3 regions of the Proteus faecis genome follow, and region 1 is predicted to be linked to each of the others. Evidence: predicted binding sites of a transcription regulator. Region 1 holds the regulator's gene; each other region holds the start of a gene.
The links. Region 1 encodes CRP, which controls carbon source genes, mostly activating them, when cyclic AMP is high. Its sites were predicted from a motif close to ATGTGANNNNNNTCACAT; they were not measured.

Region 1 (10,194 bases):
CGCCGATGTAAAAAAACAACTTAAATCTGGTGAGGCCGTGTTGGTTTGGTCTGAACTTCATGAGAGCGTTAATATTATGCCTGCATCGCAGTTTCGCTCTGATTAATTATTCAAAGCAAGCGATGCATCGCCATCAATAAGGGCCAACCTTATTTAGCAAAAGGATAACCTATGTCAATCAAGCATCCTATCATCGCAGTGACTGGCTCAAGTGGTGCAGGAACTACCACAACAAGCCAAGCTTTTCGTAAAATATTCCAACAACTCAATGCAAATGCCGCATTGATTGATGGCGATAGTTTCCATCGCTATACCCGTCCCGAAATGGATATGGCGATAAGAAAAGCCAGAGAACAAGGTAGACATATCAGTTATTTTGGCCCTGAAGCAAATGATTTTAGCTTACTGAGCAAAACATTAAGTCAATATAGTGATACTGGGCAAGGTCAATCTCGCAAATATCTACACTCTTATGATGAAGCAACACCTTACAATCAATTACCAGGAACATTTACCCCTTGGGAACCCTTAGCCGATAATACTGATGTTCTCTTTTATGAAGGATTACATGGTGGCGTTGTTACCAACGAGCATAATGTAGCTCAACATGTTGATTTATTGGTCGGTGTTGTTCCTATCGTAAACCTAGAGTGGATACAAAAGCTTATTCGAGACACCACAGAAAGAGGACACTCGCAAGAGGCAGTAAGAGACTCAGTTGTACGCTCAATGGATGATTATATTAGCTACATTATTCCTCAATTCTCACGCACTCACATTAATTTCCAGCGAGTCCCAACTGTTGATACTTCGAATCCTTTTTCTGCTAAAGCAATTCCCACTCTGGATGAAAGCTTTATTGTTATTCGTTTTCGAGGCTTAACCGATATTGATTTTCCCTATTTACTTGCAATGCTACATGGCTCATTTATGTCGACAATAAACACGATTGTTGTACCAGGAGGGAAATTAGGATTAGCGATGGAATTAATTATGGCGCCATTAGTCAAAAAATTATTAAATGGCGAAAAGATAAGTTAACCAAAATAAAAATTATCTCTATAAAAATAATATCCCATTAATTAAGGGATATTATTTTTCAAATTAAACTTTATTTTAAAATATCAAAATTAGTCAGCATTTTTTATTTCAAATGAATGCGTAATATTGGCTGCTTTTCCTAGCATTAAAGAAACAGAACAATATTTTTCTGCCGATAATTGAACCGCTCGTTCTACAATTTTATCCGTTAACTCTTTACCTGAAACAATAAAATGTAAATTGATATCAGTAAATAAACGAGGAGCTTCTTCACGTCGTTCTGATGTTAATTTTACTTCACAATCAGTCACTTGGTGACGACCTTTTCGTAAAATGCTTACAACATCAATAGCGCTACACCCACCCGCAGCAATTAAAACCATTTCCATTGGGCTTGGGGCTTTATCTCCTGAATTCCCATCCATCATAATTTGATGGCCAGATGAAGATTCACCGACAAAAGATAAATCTTCAACCCACTTAACTCTCGCTTCCATTTATTTTCCCCTAAAGATGACAGAAACTAAAAGAGTACATTCTCATAATTCAACTAGCAATTAGCAAATAGGTTTATTATGCTGACTGCGTAAAACGAGACTTAATGCACTAATTGTGTTAAAAACAATATCTGCTTGATGATAGTGGTTAAGATCAATGCATTATTTTCTCATTTATTATAATCTATTCCATATTAACTTACCGTGTTCTCAGGAAGTTAATAGGTAAAGATAGGATTTTTAAGCACGCTGTCTCAAAAGGGAACCTATCCGTTTTGAAAGGCTGCATTTAACGTACAGAGGATAACGCGAATGGTTCTCGGCAAGCCGCAAACAGACCCGACTCTTGAATGGTTTTTGTCACACTGCCATATTCACAAATATCCATCCAAGAGCACGCTGATCCACCAAGGTGAGAAAGCGGAAACACTTTATTATATTGTTAAAGGTTCCGTGGCTGTTCTTATTAAAGATGAAGAAGGAAAAGAGATGATCCTCTCCTACCTAAATCAGGGGGATTTCATCGGTGAACTTGGATTATTTGAAGAAGATCAAGAACGTAGTGCATGGGTTAGAGCAAAAACAGCCTGTGAAGTAGCAGAAATTTCCTATAAAAAATTCCGCCAATTAATTCAGGTTAACCCTGATATTCTGATGCGCCTTTCTGCTCAAATGGCGAACAGATTACAAACGACATCAGAAAAAGTAGGTAATCTTGCTTTCCTTGATGTAACAGGTCGTATTGCACAAACCTTATTAAACTTAGCAAAACAACCCGATGCAATGACGCATCCTGATGGCATGCAAATTAAAATTACACGTCAGGAAATTGGTCAAATCGTTGGTTGTTCACGCGAAACTGTAGGCCGTATTCTGAAAATGTTGGAAGATCAAAACTTGATCTCCGCACACGGTAAAACTATCGTTGTTTACGGGACTCGCTAAGTTTCCCTCTCGAACAAACAATAGCCCATAAAAGGGCTATTGATATACTTTTGTATAAGCCCCATCTTCGTTGATGGGGTTTTTCGTTGATACTACCCTTTTACAAATTCTGCAATAGCCGCTTTTAATGCCACCATTCCTTCTTGTAGCTCTTCTTGAGTAATAATTAACGATGGTGTAAAACGCATCACATCGGCTCCTGCGTTTAACATCATTAAACCATGTTTGGCTGCAAGACCGAGTAACTCTTTGGCTTTACCTTCATATTGCGGTGCCAATTGTGCACCAATCAATAAACCTTGTCCTCGAATTTGCGAAAAGACATTATACGTTTGATTGATTGCCACCAGTTCATCCACAATCCATTGATAACGCTTTTCTACACCTTCAAGTACTTCAGATGTATTAATTAAATCAAATGCAACATTACCCACTGCACAAGCTAATGGATTACCACCATAAGTTGTACCATGAGTCCCTACGCCCATGACAGAAGCTATCTCATCTGTTGTTAACATCGCACTGAGTGGAAAACCACTCCCTAGCGCTTTTGCAGTTGTAATAATATCGGGTGTCACATCATAGTTCATATAGGCGAAAAGCTTACCTGTACGCCCCATACCTGTTTGTACTTCATCAAGGACAAGCAGAGCTTGATGCTTATCGCACAACTCTCGTAGCCCTCTCATAAACTCAGGTGTTGCTGCTGTTACGCCACCTTCACCCTGAACTGGCTCTAAAACAATGGCACATGTGTGATCATCTATTACTGCTTTAACAGCCTCTAAATCATTAAAAGGAACATGTACGATATCAGCGGGCTTAGGGCCAAAACCATCGGCATATTTAGGTTGTCCACCAACAGATACTGTAAACAACGTTCTGCCATGAAATGCATGGTGAAAAGCAATAATTTTAGTTTTATAAGGACTATGGCGAGTGATGGCATAATGGCGAGCCAATTTAAATGCTGCTTCATTCGCTTCTGCGCCAGAATTGGCAAAAAAGACACGTTCTGCAAATGTGTTATCTATTAATTTTTGAGCTAAACGTAATGCAGGTTCATTAGTAAAAATATTACTAACATGCCAAAGTTTTTCACTTTGTTCTTTCAAGGCTTGATTTAGAGCCGGATGAGCATGCCCCAATGCTAAAACAGCAATACCACCAGCAAAATCAATATACGATTTTCCCTGCTGATCCCAAACACGACTCCCCACCCCTTTGACAGGAATAAATTCTGCGGGTGAATAAATTGGCAACATTACTTTATCGTAAGTTGCCCTGTTAATGCTTTGCTTTGTCATTACCCCACCTGATCGTTATTCACATTCAATATGAAAATATAATCACTAAATATGAATAAAAAATCAAATGTGGTTTTGTATAAAAAGACGTTATTTCACTATTTAAATTCTATCCATTTAATATTTAAGGAAATTATTTAATAGCTCATGCCCTTGTTCACTTAAAATACTTTCTGGGTGAAATTGAACCCCTTCAATTGGTAGAGTACGATGGCGAATTCCCATAATTTCATCAACATTTCCATCATGTTGGCTCCATGCCGTCACTTCAAAAGGTACAGGCAATGTTGTCGCATCAATCACTAAAGAGTGGTAACGCGTCACACTTAACGGTCGATTAAGCCCTTTAAAAACACCTTGTTGATTATGATGTATTAATGAATTTTTACCATGCATCACTTCTCGCGCTCTAACAACCGACGCACCAAAAGCTTGCCCTATTGCTTGATGTCCAAGACAAACACCAAGAATAGGAATTTCACCGGCAAACCGCTGTATAGCCTCAAGAGAGATCCCAGCTTCATCAGGAGTACAAGGTCCTGGCGAGATCACAAGATGTGCTGGCATCATCTTTTCTATCTCTTTAAGTCCGATCTCATCGTTACGCTTAACAACAACCTCAGCACCCAATTCACAGAAATACTGATAGAGGTTGTAAGTAAACGAATCGTAATTATCAATAAGTAACAGCATATTAGCCTATCCGACTGATTTTCTTATCATTATCTGTTTTATTACTATTTTAAAGCGAGTGTAGATTTGCCAAAATAGCTCGTTGTTTAACCGACTTGGGTACAACAAAGCCGATTATCATAGCACAGGTATAAAATATGAATAGTAAGCAAGAAAACCTGCTGGTTTATTGCGCAATAACAAGAATGACGATAATTGATGATGAATAGAGTGATTAATAGTGTAATGAATACTTATTGCAGGAGATCACACGAAAAAAAGAAGGATAAAAATATTTTTTTCGTACTAAAACCCCCGGAATGAAAACATTCATTCCGGTTTATATGCTTTCTATCTTATTAGAATAAGTAAATATCCTATCCTAATAATGCGTTTATTGTTTTACAACTTCCGCAGATAAAATAGTGACCGTTTTTACTGGCACATTTTGGTAAGGTCCAATATTCCGAGTCGGTGTTTGTGAAATTTTATCAACTACATCCATTCCTTTCACAACTTTACCAAAAACAGCATAGCCAAAATCACGTTGACCGTGATCTAAAAATGCATTATCAGCCACATTAATAAAGAACTGGCTGGTTGCGCTGTCTTTATCTGACGTGCGCGCCATGGCAATAGAACCTTTTACATTACGTAATCCATTGTCGGCTTCATTTTTAATTGGCGCTCTGGTTTGTTTTTGCTGTAAATCAGCAGTAAAACCACCACCTTGAACCATAAAACCAGGAATAACGCGATGAAAAGTAGTGCCGTTATAGTACCCATCTTCAACATACTGAATAAAATTTTTCGTTGTAATTGGCGCTTTTTTATTATCCAGTGATATTTCAATATTACCTTCAGAGGTGACTAATTTAACGAAGGTTTCTCCCGTTGCCATTGCAAAAGTCGCTGTTGTTAAAGTGCAAGCGGTAACGAAGGTGACAAGAAAACGTTTTAACATGCAGGGATCCTTTACTTTAATAGTCTACAACTTACTTAATATGCAGCGATTCTAATTCGCTGAGGTAAATAGTGCCAATCATTTACCTTTATTTACGCTCAATAAGTCTAATTACGTTATAACAGAGTAAATTTTAATTTTTAATCGCTGTTATAAGTCATTAAATTGCGCCAAAATAGAGCAAATAAATATTTTAGATATTCATTTTCATGCAAAATTGAAATGAGTATGCATGAAAAGCCGCATTATTTCAGAGAGGTTTATACCATAATGACCCAATTTAATTACCAAAAAGCACATTTCATCATCAGTGCACCTGATATCCGTCATTTACCGCCAGATTCAGGAATTGAAATTGCCTTTGCGGGTCGCTCTAATGCCGGTAAATCCAGTGCTTTAAATGCGTTAACCCAACAAAACGGATTAGCCAGAACCAGTAAAACCCCAGGCCGTACTCAATTAATCAACCTTTTTCAAATTGAAGAAGGTTTACGCTTAGTCGATTTACCAGGCTATGGATATGCCCAAGTTCCTGAGGAAATGAAGCGTAAATGGCAACGCTCTTTAGGTGAATACCTACAAAAAAGAGAGTGCTTAAAAGGTGTAGTTATTTTAATGGATATTCGTCATCCATTAAAAGATCTCGATATGCAAATGATTGACTGGGCTGTAGGCTCAGAGCTACCTACTCTCGTTTTACTGACTAAAGCAGATAAACTAGCATCAGGCGCGCGTAAAAAGCAGCTCATGAGCGTACGTGAAGAACTAGCAAATAAAGTAGGTGATATCCGCGTAGAATATTTTTCATCATTGAAAAAAATTGGCATTGATAAACTACGTAACACGCTTAATGAATGGTTTTCAGGCTCAGAAGAGCAACCTATAAATGATGATAACGCCTAATTATCTTCTTTTTCTCAACGATAGCGCTCTGATCTTCTTTTGATAAAAGGGAAATCATTTTTCCCTTTCACTTCTCGCACAAACCATATCAGTGAATTTTAGATAAAAAAATGCCCCAGTCGAAATAAAGTCGACTGGGGCAGCTAATATTCAGCTAAATCCGATTACGTGAAGTAAAAGGTCTGAAAGATAGAACATCTTACCTCTGTACCCTACGAGAGATAATGTACTCTATTTTATTGGTTAATAAAAGCCCTTTTGTAATTTTTTTTCACATGCAGACACGATTCAGCTATGTGTTTATGTATTCAAATCATAAATAAATGTAGTTTAATTACATAATTATGAGACTTTAATCACTCGCGTGAATATGATTAAAAATAGAACAAATCACACAAAAGGTGCGGTTTCTCCTTAATGATTTTGTGATACGCTTATCGCGAGACCGTAGTAAATATGTAATTAGCGATAAAATGAGGTATCCATGGCTGTATTACCGCTCCTGCGTTTTCCAGATGAGCGTCTGCGCAGAGTCGCAGTACCAGTGGAAAAAGTAGATGACGAAATACGCACATTAATCGATAACATGATTGAAACCATGTATGCAGAACGAGGTATTGGCTTAGCAGCACCTCAGGTTAATGTATCTAAACGCATTGTTGTAATTGATGTTTCTGAAAACCGAGATCAACCGATTGCACTTATCAATCCTGAAATTATCAGCACTGAAGATGAAGTGATGGATATGATGGATGGGTGTCTATCTATTCCAGATTCTTTTGCGCCAACACAGCGTTACCGTTTCTTAAAGGTTAAGGCATTGGATAGAAATGGTGATGTAATTGAACTAGAAGCCTCTGATTTGTTTGCAGGCTGCATTCAACATGAGTTAGACCATCTTGATGGTAAACTCTTTATTGACCATTTATCTCCGTTAAAACGTCAACGTATTGAGAAAAAACAGAAGAAATTGAGCAAACTGCTAGACTCACAAGTTGCTTAATTATTCACTTATCTCTTTTTCACATTTTGATAAGTTTTGACATAAAAAAGCTCGGTATTAACCGAGCTTTTTCTTTTAGTACACAGAAAATTAATGTGCTTCATCCCAGTTATTACCAACACCCACTTCAACTTTCAACGGAATAGCTAATTCCATACTACTTTCCATCAATTTATGGATCATGGCGTTTGCGTTTTCTAGGTAAGACTCGCGCACTTCAAACACTAATTCATCATGTACTTGCATAATCATATGCACATCAGCAGGACATTGATTGCAAATCCAATTATCCACAGCGATCATTGCTTTTTTGATAATATCCGCCGCTGTACCTTGCATTGGCGCGTTAATCGCTTCACGCTCTGACGCTTTACGGCGAATTGCATTCTTTGAATTAATTTCTGGTAAATAGAGGCGACGACCATCTAAGGTTTCAACATAGCCTTGTTCAGAAGCTTGTTTACGTGTACGTTCCATATAGTCCAAGACACCAGGATAACGTTCAAAGTAAAGATCCATATAACGCTGAGCTTCTCTTCTCTCAACACCAATCTGTTGTGATAAACCAAATGCACTCATGCCATAAATAAGACCAAAGTTGATCGCTTTCGCACTACGACGTTGTTCAGAGGTTACTTCCTCTAAAGGAATACCAAATACTTCAGATGCCGTTGCACGGTGAATATCTTTACCTTGAGCAAAGGCATCTAACAAACCTTTATCTTGCGATAAATGCGCCATGATCCGTAATTCAATTTGTGAATAGTCGGCAGCCACAATTTTAAAACCTTCACGCGCAATAAATGCTTGGCGAATTCGGCGTCCTTCTTCATTTCTTACTGGGATGTTTTGAAGATTTGGATCACGAGAAGATAAACGCCCCGTTGCCGTCACCGCTTGATGATAGGAAGTATGTACACGTTTCGTTTTGCTATTCACCATTAATGGCAATTTATCCGTATAGGTAGATTTTAGTTTCGCCAGACCACGATGCTCTAAAATTAAACGAGGTAATTCATGACTATGCGCTAATTCTTCCAATACTTCTTCATTGGTAGATGGTGCCCCTTTTGGGGTTTTCTTGATAACAGGTAATTGCAGTTTATCAAATAAGATTTCTTGTAACTGTTTAGGTGAAGAGAGATTAAATTCTTGCCCCGCTAACGCAAACGTCTCTTTTTCAATTTCAGCTAAACGCTGTGTGATCTCTTGAGATTGAACTGCTAACACTTGAGCATCAATTAATACTCCCTTGCGTTCCATTCTAGAAAGCACTGGGACTAATGGCATTTCAATATCGCGGTAAACATGTTTAAGAGGCTCAATAGCTTCTATTTGAGGATATAGCGCTTGATGGAGTAATAAAGTAATATCGGCATCTTCAGCAGCATATAACGTTGCTTGCTCAACCTCAATTTGGTTAAAAGTCAGTTGACCTTTACCTTTACCCGCAATCTCTTCAAATGTTGTGGTTTTATGATTTAAGTGCTTTTCAGCCAAAGTATCCATATCGTGTCGATTACTTACGCTATTTAATATGTAAGATTCCAACATCGTATCAAAATGAATACCGTTTAATTCGATACCTTCATTTTCCATAATGCCACGGTCAAACTTCAAGTTCTGCCCAATTTTTAGAATGTTCTTATCTTCTAAAATAGGTTTTAATGCCGCTAGCACATCATCAACAGGAAGTTGCTCTGGTGCATCTAAATACTCATGACGTAATGGAATATAAGCCGCTTTACCCGGTTCAATAGCAAATGACAGCCCCACTAAACGCGCATCAATATTGTTTAAGCTGTCCGTTTCTGTATCGAATGCAAACGCAGGTGCTTTTTTGAGAAGCTCAACCCATCGCGCTAGGCTTTCATGTGTCAAGATAGCTTCATAATTCTCTTGTGTAATAACAGGGAAATTAGCTGATACAGAGGCTTCTTTCGGTTTAACGGCTTCAGAGGTGTAAGGCACAGCAACTTTGTGTGTGCTACGTTGTGCTAACCACCCACCATTTTGAAGATCACTTATCCAGCGTTTAAATTCATAACGCGTGAACATCTCTAGTAATTGCTCTAAATTTGGCTCACTAACCACTAAATCATCAAACGTTTTATCGAGTTCAACATCCGTTTTAATTGTTGCCAACTTATAAGAAAGTTTTGCCACTTTCTCATGCTCTGCCATTTTAGCGCCAAGTGTTTTAGCGCCACGGAAACTCAACGTTGCGATATTATCAAGCTGTTGATAGATATCATCTAAACTACCAAGCCCTTGTAAAAGGCCTAATGCCGTTTTTTCCCCCACTCCCGGAACACCAGGAATGTTATCGGACGAATCGCCCATTAATGCGAGAAAATCAATAATCAATTCAGGAGGAACACCATATTTTTCTTTAACTTCATCAGGGCCTAAAATAACGTTGGTCATGGTGTTAATTAGCGTGATCTTTGGCGTCACTAATTGCGCCATATCTTTATCACCAGTACTTATTAAAACATCACGACCATCTGCTGCCGCTTTTAGTGCCAATGTTCCAATAACGTCATCCGCTTCCACACCTGAAATAGATAACAATGGTAAACCCATTGCTTGCACCATCTCATGTAAAGGCGCTATTTGCTCACGTAAATCATCCGGCATCGGAGGGCGATTAGATTTATATTCCTCATACAACTCATCACGGAATGTTTTACCTTTAGCGTCAAACACAACCGCTACATGACTTGGTTTATACTGTATTATCAGACTACGTAACATGTTCAACACGCCGTACATCGCACCTGTTGGCTCACCTTGGCTATTGGTTAGTGGTGGAAATGCATGATAGGCGCGATAAAGATATGAGGAGCCATCTACAAGGAT
Region 2 (10,194 bases), on a different contig from region 1:
TAGAAGAGCTGGGTATCAATGCAACAGGTGATGAATTAAATGAAAAAATCATGGCGGTTGCTGAACTAAGTTGTGCTGAAGGTGAGACAATTTACAACATGCCATTTGATATCGATTCCGATAAAGTTTATGCCGCGATTTTAACCGCAGACCAATTAGGACGAGAATGGCTTTATTAAAGCCTGAGTAAACAGGGAGTGTTTATCTCCCTGTTTATATTTACAAAAAAAGGGGGCTTTATGGTCAGTATCGTATTAGTTTCAAAGAGCCTTACACTCGCTAATGGTATTAAAGAGCTCGTTAATCAAACTGTAAATCACCAAGTAAAAATTGCCATTGCGACCAACTATCAAACACCTTCTGATCTTGCTAATGAAGTGTCACCAGAAACTATACTTTCCACGATTAAAAAGTGTTATAGCAAACAAGGTGTACTGGTTTTACTCGATACTTATCATTCAGCACAAAATGCCGCACTCGCCATCGCTAATCTTGAGCATAACATTGCCATTAACGTCACATTAAGTTCGGCACCGATTGTTGAAGGTACCTTAGCTGCCGCCAATAGTATTGCGCTAGGAGCCTCGCTTGAGGAGGCAGAAAAGGCAGCACATAAAACCATTACAATTAAAAAACTGCAATTAGGCGAAAATCTTCTTAATTTTAATATTCTCCCTAAAAACACAAATTACGAACCAGTCAAAACACTCACCGCACCGGTTTGGCTATACCCTTATCATCGTTTCGTGATCCCTCGTAAAAAAATATCCTCCCATTTATTACTTGAGGAGCAAAAACGCCTCGTAAAAGCAATTGAGCGATCTAAAAAGGATATAGACTGGTTAACTGAAGAAGCGCATAGCAAAATTGGTGAACAATATGCCCATATTTTTTCTAGTCACCGCTTCTTATTAGAAAATACCGAATTACAACTGACTGTATGCAGTATGATAAGTAAACATCACTGCAATGCTGAATTTGCCTTACAGCAAACATTCATTGATTTAATAGATACTTATGCACAAATGGATGATGATAATATGCGTGCTCGTGAAAGTGATTTAGATGATATTTTATCTCGATTACTACGCTATTTAACCTCTGCTCCTCCTCCAATCTCGGATCCTCCTTATACAAACACAATTCTGGTGACAAAACAGCTTTCTCCCTCCACGTTGATGGCTCTTGATACCAATAAGATTAAAGGCATTTTATTAAGTCATGGCAATCCACTGTCTAATACAACTGTGTTAGCCAAAGCATTAGATATTCCAATTATTAACGAGGCGGGAAAACAAGTGCTTTCATTGACTGATGGGCAAAATATTACACTTAAAAAAGTCCAAAATATTTGGTTTTATCAAAACACCTATATCTCTCATTAAAAATAAAAGTATTTAAATCACAGGTGATCCACAGTATCAGGTTATTTAATTTCCTGATGATCTTATGTTTCACATCTTTTTTATTTTAGTAAAAAAAGGGAATAAAAGATCCTCTTTTATTCCCTAGCTACTTGTTATCTTAGTAATCAATTACTTTTTTATTATCTAATAGGCAATACTTATAATGCTCTTGCCAATAAACTAATGGGGTGTTCACATTTTTTCGTTGTTGACATCTCAATTTGCCATTTACAAGTTTCACAATCCGTTATTACCAAATCACAGCCACTCTCTTCAATTTGGCGGAATAAGCCCGCGCCAATGCCTTGAGCAACATCGTAGTTTTCAGATTTAAAACCGTAAGTTCCAGCAATACCACAGCATTGAGAATCTAAAACAATCACCTCAACACCAGGGATACGTTTAATTAAATCAATGGAATAGGCTGTCCATCCCATTTTTTCCATATGACAAGGTGTGTGATACACCACTTTTAGTGGGGTGTGTTTCAGTGGTAATTCACGCCCTTCTTCTAATAAGCGATAAATATAACGTGTCGCTAATTCAATATTTTCACGTACTTTTGATGTATCAACATCAAGAATATGTTCATACTCATCACGAATAGTGAAAGTACAAGTTGATGATGTTGCAACAACAGGAATATTGTTTTCAACAATTTTTTCTGTTAGTGATTCAAGGTTGACAGCCGCTTGTTTTTTAGCTTGCTTAACAAAACCATTCGCAATTAATGCAACACCACAGCATTTTTCGCGTTTTAATAGCTGAACACCAATCTCCATTTTGTTAAATACTTTAACTAAATCTTTCCCTAATTGTGGGTGGTTATAGTTAGCATAACAACCATGGAAGAAAGCAACTTGATCTTTAAAACGCGCTTGCTCTTCAACTTGCTTTTTCATCCAGGTTCTAAATGTACCAAAAGAGTATTTTGGTAATTCGCGACGATGGTCTATTTTAAGTGTTTTATCTAGGATCTTACGTACTGGTTTTAATCCTGTGATCGTATTTACTATCGGCGCCATTGGCGTTGATAATGTTCCCATTAAATCCGTATGACTTAAAATAGCATCACGAAGTTTTGGCGTTTTTGTATTGTACTTCAATTTTGCACGCGAAATGATGTCACCAATCTTCACATCTGACGGACAAGCAACTTCACAACGCTTACAGTTAGTGCAATATTTCAATGCTTCATCATAAAGCATTGGATCTTTTAAACGTAAACGCTCACCATCTGGGCCGGCTTGTTTAGGACCTGGATAAAGTGGATTTACTTTTGCAACTGGGCAATAAGTAGTACAAACAGTACACTTAATGCACGCTTCAAAGCTGTTATCATGTAAACTCATTGTGCTGCCTCCACAACCGCAGATGTGGTCTGTTCTGATTTATTGTGCTGTAAAATTTGTTGCGCTGCATAAAGTGCGCTGATCATTGAAACACCTGCGCCACAACCTTCATTAAGAGGGTCAAACCCACCTAATACAGCACCTACAGCGTAAACATTCTCTAAGACTTCACCATATTTCATCGGTCTTAATTGACTATCTGTATCCACACCAAATCGCATATAAGGCTGTTTTGCAAAGACATTCACTTGTGTCCACTCATTGCGTGGTAATGTCTCTAGCAAATCAAGTTCCATCAAAGGTTCATAGACACGATCAAACTCTGCAATTAATCCATTATTGAAGAAACTGCCCGTTGCCAATACAACGTGCTCACTACGAATAGGAATATCAGTATGGTTTCGAGTATGAATACCTGTAACTTTATTACCAATTAAATCAACTTGTTCTGCACGATCACCTGGCATAATTAAACCGCCCGCTTTTTGGAAACGCAGTTTTAATGCTTGATGTAAACGAATGCCTAATAGTGATGGTGGCAATGTCGGTAATAAACAGATAGGTTTACCTACCAGCTGTTGAAGTAGCGTCACGGGTTCTTCAGCATCCAGCCCAATACATGCAGGTAAAATAATCGCTTCAACACTATCATCGATATGCTTTTTCAACTCTTCCGCTAACGCTTTAGTGTTTTCAGGCTTATCTAAATAGCGCGCAATATTGACTGCCCTAAATTCACTTGGATTATCACGTAATCTATCTAATAGCGGTAAGTGAATATGATAAGGAATAGACTCAACACCTTGCTCATTCAGCGTATTGCTTGCAAATTGTGGCTGAAAATCTAAAAAGCCTTCAATTCCAACAACAGCTAACTTTTTCCATGGCAACGCTTGATCAATACCATGAGTTGGTACACGTTTTGGACTCATCCAACTCATACGTGAGCGCCCAACAGGGGTAATACGATAATGGTTTTCATCACCATTACCTTGATATTCAAGATATTCTGTACTTGATAATAATGCTTCAGCCTGTTCAATTAAAATTGAAACTTGCGATTGTCCCATACGACTATAAGGATGTTTCGGGGCAAGCTCAGCCAATGTTGCCAACGCTTTTTTAGGTTGAGTCACTAACGAACCATCAGGAAGGTGAGTTAATAGATCTAGTGAACCTGATGAAAAATGTAGTGCACTTTGGCCATTACTGATAATTGCGCAAGACTTACCCGCTTCAGCAAGACGAATACCTGCGGTTAAACCGGCAAGTCCGCTACCTATAATGATGACGTCAAATTTCATTATCTGCCTCCGCTGAAGTTGCTTTATCAATCATATCAGCATCTAAACCACATAAACCTTGGTAAACCCAGCTGGTGAATTCACTCTCACGTAATGCATTACCCCAAGCAATTGGTCGAATACCTTTCCAACGCTCATTTAAGAAATGAGCAAGCTGCTGCTCTGACTCGTGAGGAGTAGTGACTTGTAAACGGTTTAATAAACCTGCGGCACGACACGCACAAAGCTCACCTTGACATGTTCCCATTCCTACCCGAGTACGACGACGTAAATCAAGTAAGTTATTGACAGTTAAAGAGTTAACAGCATAGCGAACTTCCCCCGCAGTAACGGCTTCACATTCACAGACTAAACTCTTATCGCTACGCTCATTGCTCAATAATTTATTGGCTAAATCACCGTGGCGATAAACCGCAGAGCCTCGAATTGGTGCGGGTAATGAAACAACACTACGTAATGCTTGCTCTGCAGATTGACGGGAGCCCGGTAAGGCTTCCTCTGCTGTTGTACATTTAGCAGAGACATTTAATTTTTCGCAGATTTTATCTGTTGCCCATTCAGCCATTAAACGGTAAGTCATTAATTTACCGCCAGTAATTGTAATGAAACCTTCTAATCCATCACGTTGAGCATGGTCGAGTAAAACAATACCACGGCTCACATTACGACCGGATGGATCATCATCACTTGCAACTAAAGGACGCACACCTGCATAAGCACGCAAAATTCGAGTTTGAGCCAGTTTTGGCGCCAACATTGAACCTTCACGAATAAGAATATCGACTTCTTCAGGAGTGACATACATATTGTCAATTTCATCGTAAGGTACGCGTGTTGATGTTGTACCAATCAATGAAATGGTATCGCCAGGAACTAAAATATCGGCATCAGCAGGCTTACGACAGCGATTGATCACCATATTGTTAATACGATGACCCAAAATCAATAATGCGCCTTTGGCTGGGAACATACGCACTTTTAACTCGCCATATTCCGCAATTTTTTGCCCCCAAATTCCACCAGCATTTGCCACTATTTGCGCACGAATTTCATACAGTTTTTTCGCTTGATGATCGTAAACTTTCACACCTTTAACACGGTCACCTTCACGAATAAGCCCAACAACTTCATGATAAGTCAGGACTTGTGCACCATGTTCACGGGCATCTAACATATTTGCTGCAGTTAAACGGAAAGGATCGACAGTACCATCAGGTACTTTAACTGCACCGATTAAATTCGGGTTAACAGATGGCTCTAAGCGAATAGCTTCTTCAGGTGAAATCGCTTGAGCATCAATACCTGCAGCTTGGCAAGATTGAATAAAGGTCTGTTGAAACTCTAAAGAATCTTCAGGAAGGGTAATAAAAAGGCCATCCGTTTTTTCAACACAGTGACGAGCGACCCGTTTCAAAATCATGTTTTCTTCAATACACTCACGCGCTGACTCTGGGTCTGTTACTGCATAACGCGCACCACTGTGTAACAATCCATGATTTCGACCGGTTGCACCGGTTGCAATATCATGTCTTTCTAGCAGGACGCAACGTAATCCACGGCGTGCACAGTCTCTTGCCATGCCTGCACCGGTTGCTCCCCCGCCAATAATAATGACATCAGTTTCTGTCACTGGTGAACCGCTCATCATAGAGATGCCCTCTCACATTACATTCAGCAAACGCTTATTTATTCTTTAGCGTTAATTATAGTGTATAAGATACACAAAAAATGTGGTTAATGTTTGATAATGAGCAAAAACGAAAGAGAAACGCTCACGAGTGAAAAATTAAAACCACATATGTGATACTAATCACAAATTATTTAACAAAAAGTATTTGATAAAGTTAACATATCACTCAAAATTGCACATCTTGAAAAATTATTCGACAACTGAGTAATACCTCACAGTAAATTTGATTGTATAAGTTTACTATTAAGTTCGTTAAAGAAAATTTTTTGATAACTTCGTTGTTCGTTTTGTCATTATTTAATATCAACATATTAAAATAAAAGCCATCGGAGGCTAATATGTTAAGTCTGTTTAGACCTGCGCCACATAAAGCGCGTTTGCCAAAAGAGCAGATAGATCCCGTCTATCGTCGTCTGCGTTGGCAGATCTTTATGGGAATTTTCTTCGGTTACGCTGCTTATTATTTAGTAAGAAAAAACTTTGCGTTAGCAATGCCTTATCTTGTAGAAGAAGGTTTTTCTAAAGGTGACCTAGGTTTTGCTTTATCAGGGATCTCGATTGCTTACGGCTTCTCTAAGTTTATCATGGGTTCATTCTCTGACCGTGCAAACCCTCGTTATTTCTTACCTGCAGGTCTTATTTTAGCATCCGCAGTGATGCTAATTATGGGCTTTGTACCATGGGCAACTTCGAGCATTATGATTATGTTCGTTCTGTTGTTCCTTTGTGGTTGGTTCCAAGGTATGGGTTGGCCTCCTTGTGGACGTACTATGGTGCACTGGTGGTCACAGAAAGAACGTGGCGGTATCGTTTCTATCTGGAACTGTGCGCATAACGTTGGTGGTGGCTTACCTCCATTACTATTCTTATTAGGTATGGCATGGTTTAACGACTGGAAAGCAGCGTTATATATGCCAGCATTTGCAGCAATTTTAGTTGCAATGATTGCATTCGCATTAATGCGCGATACTCCTCAATCTTGTGGTCTTCCTTCGATTGAAGAGTACAAAAATGACTACCCACCTGATTATAAAGAAACAGACGAGCAAGAACTGACTGCAAAAGAAATCTTTATGAAGTATGTGTTCCCTAACAAACTTCTGTGGATGATTGCAATCGCAAACGTGTTTGTTTACTTATTGCGTTACGGCGTACTGGACTGGTCACCAACATATCTGCGTGAAGTAAAACACTTCGCAATGGATAAATCATCATGGGCTTACTTCTTATACGAATACGCAGGTATTCCGGGCACACTGCTGTGTGGTTGGATGTCGGATAAAGTGTTCAAAGGTAACCGTGGTGCAACAGGTGTGTTCTTTATGACCTTAGTTACTATCGCAACTATCGTATTCTGGATGAACCCAGCGGGTAACCCGAATGTTGATATGGCGTGTATGTTAATCATCGGTTTCTTAATCTACGGTCCTGTTATGTTGATTGGTCTGCATGCGCTTGAGCTTGCACCGAAAAAAGCAGCAGGTACAGCAGCAGGCTTTACTGGTCTATTCGGCTACTTAGGTGGTTCTGTTGCGGCAAGTGCTATCGTAGGTTACACCGTTGACTACTTCGGCTGGGATGGTGGCTTTATGGTCATGATCGGCGGTAGTGCACTGTCTGTTGTATTATTACTTATCGTGATGGTTACAGAAACCAAACACAAACGTGAAATGCTTCAGAAGTACGAATAATCGCTAACTGATTATTTATGAAATTAGTTAAATCTCATCTCTAAAAACCAAGCCACATCAACTATTTTGATGTGGCTTTTTTTATTGCCAACTGTACATAACTTTATTGTACGTAGAATTAAAATGGAGCTGCTTTATGAGTACATCTTTTAGAATAAAACCGTTAGTTGCAGGCGTTCTTTTAACTCTATCTTTAAGTGCAATCGCACAAACGGCAAGTGATAAGGTCGTTATCGCTCACCGTGGTGCAAGTGGTTATTTGCCTGAACATACGCTACCAGCCAAAGCATTAGCTTATGCCCAAGGCGCAGATTATCTTGAGCAAGACTTAGTGATGACCAAAGACAACGAATTAGTTGTTTTACATGACCACTATCTTGATCGTGTAACAGATGTGGCTGACCGTTATCCTAATAGAGCAAGAAAAGATGGTCGTTATTACGCCATCGACTTTACGCTTGAGGAAATTAAAGGTCTGAAATTTACTGAAGGCTTCGACATTGTTGACGGTAAAAAAGTCCAAAGTTACCCAAATCGTTTCCCTATGGGTAAATCAGATTTTCGTATACATACTTTCCAAGAAGAAATTGAATTTATCCAAGGTCTAAACAAATCTACAGGCCAAGATATTGGTATTTACCCTGAAATTAAAGCGCCTTGGTTCCATGAACAAGAAGGCAAAGACATTACCACCAAAGTATTGGAAGTCCTTAAACAGTACGGTTATACAAAAAAAACCGACAATGTTTATCTGCAATCATTCGATGCTAACGACCTAAAACGCATCAAAACAGAGTTGATGCCAAAAATGGGCATGGATCTAAAACTTGTTCAGTTAATTGCATACACTGACTGGAATGAAACCTATGAAAAACAGCCTGATGGTACATGGACAAATTACAGCTATGAGTGGATGTTCAAGCCAGGAGCAATGAAAGAAATTGCAACTTATGCAGATGGAATTGGTCCTGACTACCACATGTTAGTTGAAGAGAACTCAACACCAGAAAAAGTCACATTAACGGGTATGGCGGCTGATGCCCACGCCAACAAACTCACCATTCATCCATTTACTGTTCGTATTGATAAACTGCCTAAATACGCAAAAGATGGTGATCAGCTATACGATATTATTTATAACCAAGCTGGTGCAGAAGGTGTCTTTACGGACTTCCCTGATTTAGGCGTTAAGTTCCTACAAAAACAAGCTAAATAATTCAAAATACAGCTTGAAGTATAACGAGTATCCTACCCTTTTTTAAAAGGGTAGGATCTTTGCGTCCATTCTGATTGTATATTTCTTCATCTTTCTCTAACTTGTTCTCATAATTTTATTAAAAAATCATAATCACTTTTTGATTTAACTATCATTATTTATTAAATATTTAGAGGAAGGGATCACAATGACAATAATGGCTATTATTTTACTTGTTCTTATCGTTCTATTTATTGGTTGGGGAATTTCAACTTACAATCGACTCATTGCGGCACGCAATCAAGTAAGTAATCAGTTTGCGAATATTGACGTTATTTTAAAACAAAGAGCTGACCAAATTCCTCAATTAATGGCAATAGCTGAAAAAGCAATGGAACACGAAAAAAGTGTATTTATTGCATTAAGTGACGCAAGACAACGCTATTTTAAAGCACAAAATATTAATGAAAAAATCAGTGCATCAAATGAAATGAATACCGCTTTACGGGGTATGATTGCACTCGCTGAAAATTATCCAACATTAATTTCAGGTGAACAATTAGCACTACTTCAAACCGGAGTTAGCGATGTAGAAAATAAAATTGCTCAACGTCGTGAAGGATTTAATGATGCAACGACTCACTACAACACCGCAATAGAGATGTTTCCTGATAGCTTAATTGCCGGCCTTTTTCGCTTTGAACGTATGCAATTACTAGAAATACCAAAAGAAGAGATGAAGTTTGAAGGGATTCATTTTAAGTAAGTTAAATAACCGCATTAAGGATAAATTGCAGTGTTAATTTATTTTTTTATCGGCTGTGCTGTGGGCGTATTAATCTATTTTTTACGTAGTAAACGCTCGAAGAAAAAGAAAAACAACTTGAGTATTATTCCCTTTTTAGGGATCGCATTTGCCGCAGGGAATTACCTTTTTTTCTCACAAGAAACTAACGTTTATCCTAGTGGCGAAAACTCTGTTGTTAATCTGATCTCCTGTATTGCATTCGCTGTTATTTTGCTATTTGCATATGGTATTTCAAACCATATTGCTAATATTGGTGAAAAAGCGATAAAAAATTACCACCAATTACAAAATGAAGGAACCTCTAAATTTTCGGCACTTATCAACACCATATTTATTAGCCTCTTATTATTAAGTTTAAGCTTCAGTTTGTTTATTGATCAAAGATTGTTCTTTTTAAGTTTCGTTTTAATGTTTGTTTACCAAATCGCCAAAAGAACACCTGAAAAACGTTTTTTACGCTTTCAAAAAATTCTAGCAACATCGAAAATCCGCTCTTTAGCCATTGGACTTGTTGAAATTGAAGGCAAGATAACTGCGGGTGAAAAACTAATAAGTCGCCTAGGTAAAAAAGAGTGTTATGGCTACATCTATTATGAATATAACGTATCCACAAATAAAGAAGGCAAAAAAAGCTATCATCAAACACTCTGTGAAAAAAAGATCAATAATTTCACGATGACAGATGATAGCGGATCAATTCAAATTCTTGCGGCTGATAAACCTTTAGTTCATCTTGGTATCAATCCTC
Region 3 (10,194 bases), on a different contig from region 1:
TTATTTGTGCACACTTCTACTTATGTACACTGGGTGATACGTTTACTCAAACATTCCGTAGCATGATCGATGGTCATCATCGTCATCAGAAACATGATGATCATGGTTCCGTAGCAGAAAAAACAGAACATTAATTTCTCAATATCCCTTCTGTTACGTTTTATTTCCTAAAATGCCCGTTTAAACGGGCATTTTTTTATCCTAATTCAGAATTTCATAACTTTTTTTGTAACAAGAAAACTATCTAATGCACAAATCACAGCGCTAAAAAATATGCCTAAATGGCTATCTATTACTGCGATTCATAAAAACCGAGTTTATACAAATCGTAAAGGCTGAAGTTGGCTATGTCGTAACACTACAGAAGAGATCTTAGCATTTTTAATATCCCCACACCGACCAGCAATTAAAACATATTCTTAAATAGCTCAAAGACTCATTGTTACTACCTTTTAATCATGAACAAAAGGAAACAATAATCCATCCTGATATGATATTAACTACCATTATCATAAATAGTCATTTAATGATAATACTTGACTTTTGATCTGATAACCTATTTTCAGCAATACCTATATTTTGCATTTATCATATTAAATGGACTCTTTTTAAATTTATTGGTGTGAAAAACATAAGTTATACGTTTAATAGCTTTAAAAATGTTATCAGGAAGTAAAGTAGTGGTGGGTTATATAAGAGGTAATTTTATGAGATGCTTATTCTAAACAAGCATTAATTAGCTGTTTTTTTCTCATACAAATAAATATGATAATATATTTCTCTAAACATAAAGATTTCAGTTCATTTGCAATAAATTTATTCTTTTTTTTGTGAAAATTAAAAACATTTATCTCTATAAACGTAAAATGCCCTAATAAGGGCATTTAATTCATATAGAGGCTTTATTTATTCATTAAGAAAATTCTTATTATTAACTAACTAAAGAGAAACACTTATATAAGAATTATCTTACTCAAATTAGCTATTCTAAAATGAGTTACTTTCTAATTTAAGAATATTATTAGAAAATAGAAAGAGCCTTGCTATCGAAATGAGCTGGAATATGTTGTTCATTACGCTCAGTTTCTTGAGACATTCCAGCTGTTACTTCTTCAAAGAAGCTACCAATATTAACGCCTAGTACTTCAAGTACTCTAACTAAGCAATCAATATCAATACGGTTTACACCACGCTCATAACGAAATAACTGTTGTTCACTAATATCAATCTCTTTTGCTAACTGAAATACAGTATAACCTTGAGATTTTCTTAATGACTTAATTTTTTGTCCAACTGCATAAGCGACTGGATACTTGCTACTCATAATATTGTTCTCGCTTTTCACTTTGATTGATATCTAATTTATAATGGTGTGTTCCTGCGCAATAATATATAAAAACATATATTATTGATGACACCTTTTTGTTTTAATAAAATATTATTTTTAGTAGATAAGAAATATTACAATTCAAAACATGACTTATCATATGTAAATAATATACTACGCATTCAAACACTTTCAACCAGTCAAAAAAAGACAGTACAGGTGAGATGATTTACTCATACTAGTAAATAATACTTAGGATAATGGTATATTATCTTTATTTTCATGTAGTTAAAATATTTTACTTATAAAATCACGCTTTTTTTTTCTTAAATTTTACTCATTAGTTAGAATTATTATCTATAATTATATTAATTTAAAGTATGATTATTGGTATTGTGTAAAAATAAATCAAGTTATGTCAGTCTAATTTATTTAAAATTATAAATTAACCTCATAAAGGTAACGATTTTTTTATTTTTATTAAATAGCTTAAGTAATATCAATGAAATCTGATAAGTTTATAAAAAATCAATATTACACTTTAATATCATTAGGTTACGAGATTTACACTAAAATATAGATATAAATCACATTTTAAACATTTGTTAATTAATTTATATAAGCATAAACACTTACTCTTTCAGCTAAATATATTTCATGCTCCTCAATTCCTTATTACACTATAATAAATAAAGAATAGATCTAATTACTCATTTTTTTTGAATTTTTATTAATGAATAACTTATTTTAATTTTCAATTAGATTGAAAATCTTTTTTATGAAATAGAAAAACGTCGAGTGTTAATATAAATATTTTGTTTTATCAGTAAGTTATTCGAAGAGCATACTTATTATCATAAAAACCGCTCTTGTTATGACGACACAATATTATTCTTTCTTTTTCACTCAAATACACACATTTGGTACATTGCAAAAAAAGAACAATCATCACACCTTAAGTCAAATCATCAAGGGAATGAACTATTAAATATCAGCTTTAGCATGATCTAATTTTGTTAAAAAAAACAAAAATCAACCATTTCATATCCTAAGTAATTATACCTATTCCATATAAGAGTTATTCTTAGACTAAAATAAACATTAATATTTTTATATAATTTATATTCCTGCTAAATGCACAAATTTCTCCATTTTTCGTAAAAAATGAAATTAACCACTCTAGGACAAATCAATTACTGATGGAATAAGCGATTTTTGCTTTATATCATATATAATCCAGCGCATTATGATGTAAACATTGATAAACATCAAACTTTAAATCTAATCTCTTTTAAATTAAAACGTTAAGTAAACTCTCTCATTCTGTCGTATCTTTAAAAAAGAAGATAAAATATCATTATAATTAATCTTTCTTTTTGGTAGTGCCATTCAATGAGTTATAAAAAGTAAGAAAGATTAACTATAAAACCCAATTTTTGTCTTTTCATCTTCTGAACTTTTCCCTAAAAAAGGTGTACCACATATTTTTCATATGATGACTTAAAATGTTTTAACTTACTCATTTTATGAGAGATATTGCTCATAAAAAATGCTCAAATAATTGATAACAGTGTATTTAAGGTTGTTTAATTTTACGAATAAACTGGAAAAACCTATATTTACACTAAAAAGGAGTAGATATTTCTTTTTCAATTAGAGTCATTATTTTTATATTTTCAGTTCAAAATTTGTTCTCTACTCAAAAATAAATACATATCTTCTACTGAGTTAACTCTCTGATCTAAAATGATTAACTTAACAATAAAAGAATAACTTCTTTTTAAGCGCTCCAATTTAAATGTTAAAAACATGATTGGATAAAAAAGCAATAATAAAGAATCCGGCTTATGCTCTCTTTTCACAGAAAGCACAATGCAATAACAAGTTAAAACAATCTTAGTAACTCATAGATCAAAAGAAACAAGAGCAGTAGCTAAGTATTGCTTTGGTATAAAGGAATGAGCTCAATATAAGGAGGAGGAAAGCATACACGTGTAGGAATACACAGTCATGATAAGACGGTCAGCAAAGTAATAAGGCAGCAGACACAGAGAGAGAAAAATTAAGGTTTAAAAGTATAACTAGATTTCATCATACAGTTATTAAAAACTAAATGGCTTTTATCGATTATCTTAGAGAAACGTGAGGAAAATAAAGAAGAAGGTATAAAAAGAAGTGGTGGGCGGTATTGGGCTCGAACCAACGACCTCCTCCTTGTAAGGGAGATGCTCTACCAACTGAGCTAACCGCCCGCTGAACTATTAAATGGTGGGTCGTGGGCGATTCGAACGCCCGACCAATTGATTAAAAGTCAACTGCTCTACCGACTGAGCTAACGACCCATTTAATAATTTTTGCGTAAATCTGTAAGTGATTTTGTGAATGGTGGGTCGTGGGCGATTCGAACGCCCGACCAATTGATTAAAAGTCAACTGCTCTACCGACTGAGCTAACGACCCGTCACAATGTTCACTACTTTATGTTGTATTTTTAGGAATGGTGGGTCGTGGGCGATTCGAACGCCCGACCAATTGATTAAAAGTCAACTGCTCTACCGACTGAGCTAACGACCCATACCTAACTGTGTGATATTGCGCGAAATAACCGGATGAAGTGGTGGGCGGTATTGGGCTCGAACCAACGACCTCCTCCTTGTAAGGGAGATGCTCTACCAACTGAGCTAACCGCCCACTTCATAATGACTAAATTCTCACTACCACGCTTTAGTGTAATTGGTGGGCGGTATTGGGCTCGAACCAACGACCTCCTCCTTGTAAGGGAGATGCTCTACCAACTGAGCTAACCGCCCAATCACACTAAATCATACAACTTATCACGACGAAAATAATGGTGGGCGGTATTGGGCTCGAACCAACGACCTCCTCCTTGTAAGGGAGATGCTCTACCAACTGAGCTAACCGCCCGTCGTGATGGGGTGCATTATAGGGATACTGCGCTATGAGTCAACGATTTTTATCAGTTTTTTATTGTGAAAATGATCGTTCGTTTTATTTTTAGTCAAGATGCTTTTTTTAGCACCATAAGTGACACAGCAATTAACCAAAATAATCCTACGGATACTCTTCGTCAAACAAAAAATCATCAATTTGAAAATTTTATCTCTGTTAAAGGCTTAATGCCATTGAGGAATTAACATCCAGTGATAAAATAAGATAACCATTTCGTTTTTTTGATAATCACGATTACTTATCTATTAAGTAAGACGTACAAAGGCAATCCCAATGAGTAAAATAAAAACCCGTTTTGCACCAAGTCCTACTGGCTATCTACATGTTGGTGGTGCGCGTACCGCACTTTATTCCTGGTTATATAGCCGTCACAATAAGGGCGAATTTGTACTGCGTATAGAAGATACCGACTTAGAACGTTCTACACAGCCAGCCATCGATGCAATCATGGACGGTATGAATTGGTTAAATCTGAATTGGGATGAAGGTCCTTATTATCAGACTAAACGTTTCGATCGCTATAACCAAGTGATTGATCAAATGTTATCTGCGGGTACTGCATACCGTTGTTATTGCTCTAAAGAGCGCTTAGAACAACTCCGCGAAGATCAAATGGCAAAAGGTGAAAAACCGCGTTACGATGGTTGTTGCCGTGGTGGTAACCATAATCACACTGCTGATGAGCCTCATGTTGTGCGTTTCTTAAACCCACAAGAAGGTTCTGTTATTTTTGATGACAAAATTCGTGGCCCAATTGAATTTAGTAACCATGAGCTTGATGATCTGATTATTCGTCGTACTGATGGTTCTCCAACTTATAACTTCTGTGTTGTTATTGATGACTGGGACATGGAAATCACTCACGTTATTCGTGGTGAAGATCATATCAACAACACTCCTCGCCAAATCAATATTCTCAAAGCATTAGGTGCGCCTGTACCTGAATATGCTCACGTATCAATGATTTTAGGTGATGATGGTAAAAAATTATCTAAACGTTATAACGCTGTCAGCGTAATGCAATATCGTGATGAAGGATATTTACCAGAAGCACTATTAAACTACTTAGTGCGTTTAGGTTGGTCTCATGGCGACCAAGAGATCTTTACTATTGATGAAATGATTGAACACTTTACTTTAGAAGCTATCAGTAAATCAGCAAGCGCATTTAATACTGATAAACTACTCTGGTTAAACCATCACTACATCAATACACTGCCAGCAGAGAAAGTCGCAGTTCATTTAGATTGGCATATCAAACAACAAAATATCGATACTAGTAATGGTCCATCATTAGTTGAGTTGATCAAATTATTAGGTGAACGTTGCAAAACATTAAAAGAGATGGCTGAAAGTTGCCATTACTTCTATGTTGATTTCGAAACCTTTGAAGAAACAGCAGCGAAAAAACATTTACGCCCAGTTGCTCGTCAACCATTAGAAGTTGTTCGCGATAAATTATCAGCAATTACAGACTGGACAGCTGAAAATATTCACCAAGCTATTCAAGATACTGCTGATGAATTAGAAGTAGGTATGGGTAAAGTAGGTATGCCATTACGTGTTGCTGTAACTGGTGCAGGCCAATCTCCAGGATTAGATGTTACCGTTCACGCGATTGGAAAAACTCGTAGCGTTGCACGTATTAATAAAGCATTAGACTTTATTACTGAAAGAGAAAACCAAGCTTAATTTACTCGTTAATCTTGCTTATCAAGAAAGATACATCCCTAAAATAAGGAATGTATCTTTTTTTTGTACTCTTTTTCAGCAATCAATAAATAATGTGAGATTAACTGATTGACAGTATTGTGCTTGTTGCCTATTATCAAGCCCGTTCCAGTATGTTGGGGCTATAGCTCAGTTGGGAGAGCGCTTGCATGGCATGCAAGAGGTCAGCGGTTCGATCCCGCTTAGCTCCACCAATATACTTCTAGAACAATCCAATATGTGGGGTTATAGCTCAGTTGGGAGAGCGCTTGCATGGCATGCAAGAGGTCAACGGTTCGATCCCGTTTAGCTCCACCAGAATTTTAAGATCCTGAAGAGAAATCTTCGGGATTTTTTATTTTCTCACTTTATTTATTTCTATTGTGCAGTGTAACCACCATCAATGGCATAAAATGCCCCTGTTGAGAAACTGCTCTCATCTGAAAGTAAAAAAGCAACCGTTTTAGCAACTTCTTCTCTGGTTGCCATCCTTTTCATTGGATGTGTATTCGCCATCCATTCACGTACTTCATCTGGTAACAACTGCATCCTTGGTGTATCAACATACCCAGGCCCAATGGCATTGATCCTAATTCCTTTGTCTGCGAACTCAAGCGCAGCTGAACGAGTGATCCCTAACACGGCGTGTTTAGCCGCTGTATATGCTGAAATACCCGCAATTCCCACAATACCATTAGATGAAGAAAGGTTCACAATACTTCCGCCACCACTTTTTAATATTGCCGGTATGCCATATTTCAACCCATAAAATACGCCATTGATATCTGTATCAATTACTGATTTCCAATCTTCAATCTCATAATCCACGATAGATGTATTGTGAGGCCCCGTGATCCCTGCATTATTAACCAAGCCATGTAATGCTCCCGCTTGAGCAATAATAGTTTCAATCATTTCTTCAACTTGAGAAAAAGAAGTCATATCAGCCTGTAAAGCAATGACTTTCTTGCCTGTTATATCAATTGACTGTGCTGTTTTTGTTATTTCCTCTAAATGCCGACCTGTAATAAAAACCGTTGCACCACGTTGAAATAGTAATTGTGCAATACCTTCACCTACACCTGTACTTGCACCTGTAACTAAAATCACTTTATTTTTAAAGTAGTCCATCATTTCGACTTTACCTCTTAACAATGGCATCGCATTTTATCAGATGCCCCAAAAGTAGTTAACTAAAGTTAACTATATAATCATTCTATTTGATTAACTTTGGTTAATCAATATAAAGTTTATTCGCAGTGAATGACCTGATAATATTAACTTTAGTTAATATTATTCATGAGGTGGCGTAGCTATGGAAAAGTGTGAATTAGAAAATGCATTGTCATTATTACAATGTACATTAGTCGCGCAGCGAACTCGTTATACCCCAGAGCAAGTCACGTGGAGTCAATATGATATTTTAGAATTATTACGCTTACGAGGTGATTTAACCCCTTCTCAATTGAGTGATTCTTTAGCTATTTCAAGGCAAAATTTGTCGAAATTTATGCGGGGATTAAAATCCTTAGGATTTATTGCACAAAATCGTTCTGAAAAAGATAAGCGTGAATTTATTACCCATTTAACTGATGAGGGTCGCGCTTTTTTAGCAAGAGCAGCATTAGGTCGAAAACAAAATGCAGAAAAAATAAGTGAATGTTTAACACTCGGAGAACAAACATTATTTATTGAATTAAGTCAGAAAATTATTAATGCATTAACACCTGAAAAATCAGGTATAGATAATAATTAACATTACCGCTTTAATGGCTTTAATAACCCTTCTAAACCTTCAATCTTAATTGCTAAGGTCATCTCCATTAGTTGACCAAGCTTACCTTCAGGAAACTCGCCTTTCTTTGCAAACCACAATAAATACTCTTCCGGTAAATCAACCAGCATACGCCCTTTGTACTTGCCAAATGGCATTTGTGTGTTTGCTATATCGATAAGGTGCTGTTTCTCTAACATGTTCTCTACCACATTGTCATCGAAGGAATGGAGTTAATTATAGGGTAATTTAATGATAAAAAAAGCAGTACCAAAAGGTACTGCTTAATTTTCTATTACTTGCTTAACAAGTGATGCAGTTTACATTGTTATTTTATTCACATGCTACCTATCTATTTTATCTTTCGAGATTAAACAAACAGACCTGCGATAGCTGCGGATAAAAAGCTTACTAATGTAGAACCAAACAGTAATTTTAAACCGAAACGAGAAACAACGTTTCCTTGTACTTCGTTTAAACCTTTAATCGCACCTGCAACAATCCCGATTGAAGAGAAGTTAGCAAATGAAACTAAGAATACAGATAAGATACCAACAGAACGTGGTGAAATTTCAGCCGCAATATCTTGTAAGCTACCCATTGCAACAAATTCGTTAGACACCAGTTTAGTTGCCATAACACTACCAACACGTAATGCATCTTGCTCTGGAACACCAATAACCCATGCTAATGGATAGAAAACATAGCCTAAGCAATCTTGGAAACTAATACCAAAAATCATACTGAAAATCGCATTTACTGCAGCGATTAATGCAATAAAACCAATCAGCATTGCAGCAACGATTAATGCAACTTTGAAACCAGCTAAGATGTATTCACCTAACATTTCAAAGAAGCTTTGGCCTTCATGCAGATTCCCCATTTGGATGTCTTCTTCATTTTCAACAGAGTATGGGTTAATCACAGAAAGGACGATAAAAGTACTGAACATATTCAGTACTAGAGCAGCAACGACATATTTTGGCTCTAACATTGTCATGTATGCACCAACAATCGACATTGATACTGTCGACATTGCTGTTGCCGCCATTGTGTACATACGACGCTGAGACATTTTGCCTAATACATCTTTATAGGCAATAAAGTTCTCTGATTGACCGAGAACCAGTGAGCTCACTGCGTTGAATGATTCCAGTTTCCCCATACCGTTCACTTTAGAAAGCACTGTACCGATAATACGGATCACGAAAGGTAATACTTTGATATGTTGGAGAATACCAATTAATGCAGAAATAAAGATAATTGGACATAAAACATTCAGGAAGAAGAATGCTAAGCCACCTTTCATCATGCCACCGAATACAAACTCAGTACCTTGTGCGGCATAACCTAATAAGTGATCAAATAATCCAGCGAATCCACGAACAAAACCTTCACCAACATCAGAGTTGAGGAAGAACCATGCTAATGCGATTTCAATAACTAATAACTGCACAATATAACGCAGACGGATCCCTTTGCGGTTGTTACTCGCAACGAATGCTAATGCGCCAATAACGGCGAGTGCTAAAACGAAGTGAATGATAGAAGACATGCATGCTCCAAAAATAAAAATAAATCTTGTAGAGCATTTTATGTAACGCGTAACATTAGGATGTGATTTTTGTCACAATACCATGAAACCACATACACACTAATTGTTAAATAAGATAGGTTGATCACACTTTTAAAGTTACTTAAGGAACATTAAATGTAAATTTAGCTTAAGTGAAAAATGCTACTAGGACGGTTTCCCAGTAGCATTTATTAAATAATAGAATGATTATTTCGATTGTTCAAGTAATCGTATCATCTCATCTTCATCGATAACAGTTATCCCTAATTCATTAGCTTTCACTAACTTAGAGCCAGCTGCTTCACCCGCAATCACCATATCAGTTTTTTTAGAAACACTTCCACTCACTTTTGCACCTAACGCGACTAATCTATCTTTTGCTTCATCACGGGTTAACTGTGAAAGTGAGCCAGTTAACACGACGGTTTTACCTACAAAAGGATTTTCACCCACTTCATGAGTCACAATAATAGGTGCTTGCCAAGTAATACCAGCATCATTGATCAATTGATCAATAACCGTTCGATTGTGTTCCTCTTGGAAGAAATTAACGACATGTTTAGCCACGACATCCCCCACATCGGGGACTAATTTTAGCGCTTCAACATCCGCATTTCGTAATGCATCAAGAGTTGAGAAATGTGTTGTCAATCCACTTGCAGTTGCTTCACCAACTTCACGAATACCAAGAGCATAAATAAAACGCGCAAATGTCGTCGATTTAGCCTTGTCTAAAGCAGTGATCAATTTTTTAGCTGATTTTTCACCCATTCGCTCTAAACCCGATAGGATTTTTTCATCTAAACGAAACAGATCCGCTGGCGTTTTGACATATTCT

Region 2: glpT (glycerol-3-phosphate transporter) is a predicted target of CRP. The motif match lies at 5,861-5,878, and genes of this name have one in related genera.
Region 3: QSH13_RS15890 (NupC/NupG family nucleoside CNT transporter) is a predicted target of CRP. The motif match lies at 9,396-9,413, and genes of this name have one in related genera.

Annotation. Positions count from the first base shown of each region.
Region 1 covers NZ_JASVWV010000006.1:198,794-208,987, reverse strand. The annotation lists gene QSH13_RS10385 (YheU family protein) at 1-106, shown strand, start outside; gene QSH13_RS10380 (phosphoribulokinase) at 172-1,041, shown strand; gene QSH13_RS10375 (OsmC family protein) at 1,131-1,538, opposite strand; gene crp (cAMP-activated global transcriptional regulator CRP) at 1,851-2,483, shown strand; gene argD (bifunctional acetylornithine/succinyldiaminopimelate transaminase) at 2,576-3,790, opposite strand; gene QSH13_RS10360 (aminodeoxychorismate synthase component II) at 3,908-4,483, opposite strand; gene ppiA (peptidylprolyl isomerase A) at 4,857-5,426, opposite strand; gene yihA (ribosome biogenesis GTP-binding protein YihA/YsxC) at 5,697-6,329, shown strand; gene spfP (small protein SpfP) at 6,480-6,527, opposite strand; gene def (peptide deformylase) at 6,814-7,332, shown strand; gene polA (DNA polymerase I) at 7,423-10,194, opposite strand, start outside.
Region 2 covers NZ_JASVWV010000011.1:110,747-120,940, forward strand. The annotation lists gene QSH13_RS14260 (glycerol dehydrogenase) at 1-179, shown strand, start outside; gene QSH13_RS14265 (phosphoenolpyruvate-utilizing N-terminal domain-containing protein) at 240-1,385, shown strand; gene glpC (anaerobic glycerol-3-phosphate dehydrogenase subunit GlpC) at 1,565-2,758, opposite strand; gene glpB (glycerol-3-phosphate dehydrogenase subunit GlpB) at 2,755-4,062, opposite strand; gene glpA (anaerobic glycerol-3-phosphate dehydrogenase subunit A) at 4,052-5,710, opposite strand; gene glpT (glycerol-3-phosphate transporter) at 6,091-7,443, shown strand; gene glpQ (glycerophosphodiester phosphodiesterase) at 7,580-8,659, shown strand; gene QSH13_RS14295 (LemA family protein) at 8,847-9,404, shown strand; gene QSH13_RS14300 (hypothetical protein) at 9,435-10,194, shown strand, end outside.
Region 3 covers NZ_JASVWV010000015.1:45,301-55,494, forward strand. The annotation lists gene phsC (thiosulfate reductase cytochrome B subunit) at 1-134, shown strand, start outside; gene QSH13_RS15820 (helix-turn-helix domain-containing protein) at 1,022-1,324, opposite strand; tRNA gene QSH13_RS15825 (tRNA-Val) at 3,504-3,579, opposite strand; tRNA gene QSH13_RS15830 (tRNA-Lys) at 3,594-3,669, opposite strand; tRNA gene QSH13_RS15835 (tRNA-Lys) at 3,711-3,786, opposite strand; tRNA gene QSH13_RS15840 (tRNA-Lys) at 3,825-3,900, opposite strand; tRNA gene QSH13_RS15845 (tRNA-Val) at 3,942-4,017, opposite strand; tRNA gene QSH13_RS15850 (tRNA-Val) at 4,061-4,136, opposite strand; tRNA gene QSH13_RS15855 (tRNA-Val) at 4,176-4,251, opposite strand; gene gltX (glutamate--tRNA ligase) at 4,570-5,988, shown strand; tRNA gene QSH13_RS15865 (tRNA-Ala) at 6,146-6,221, shown strand; tRNA gene QSH13_RS15870 (tRNA-Ala) at 6,249-6,324, shown strand; gene QSH13_RS15875 (SDR family NAD(P)-dependent oxidoreductase) at 6,385-7,137, opposite strand; gene QSH13_RS15880 (MarR family winged helix-turn-helix transcriptional regulator) at 7,322-7,762, shown strand; gene QSH13_RS15885 (DUF3820 family protein) at 7,765-7,980, opposite strand; gene QSH13_RS15890 (NupC/NupG family nucleoside CNT transporter) at 8,151-9,335, opposite strand; gene ligA (NAD-dependent DNA ligase LigA) at 9,564-10,194, opposite strand, start outside.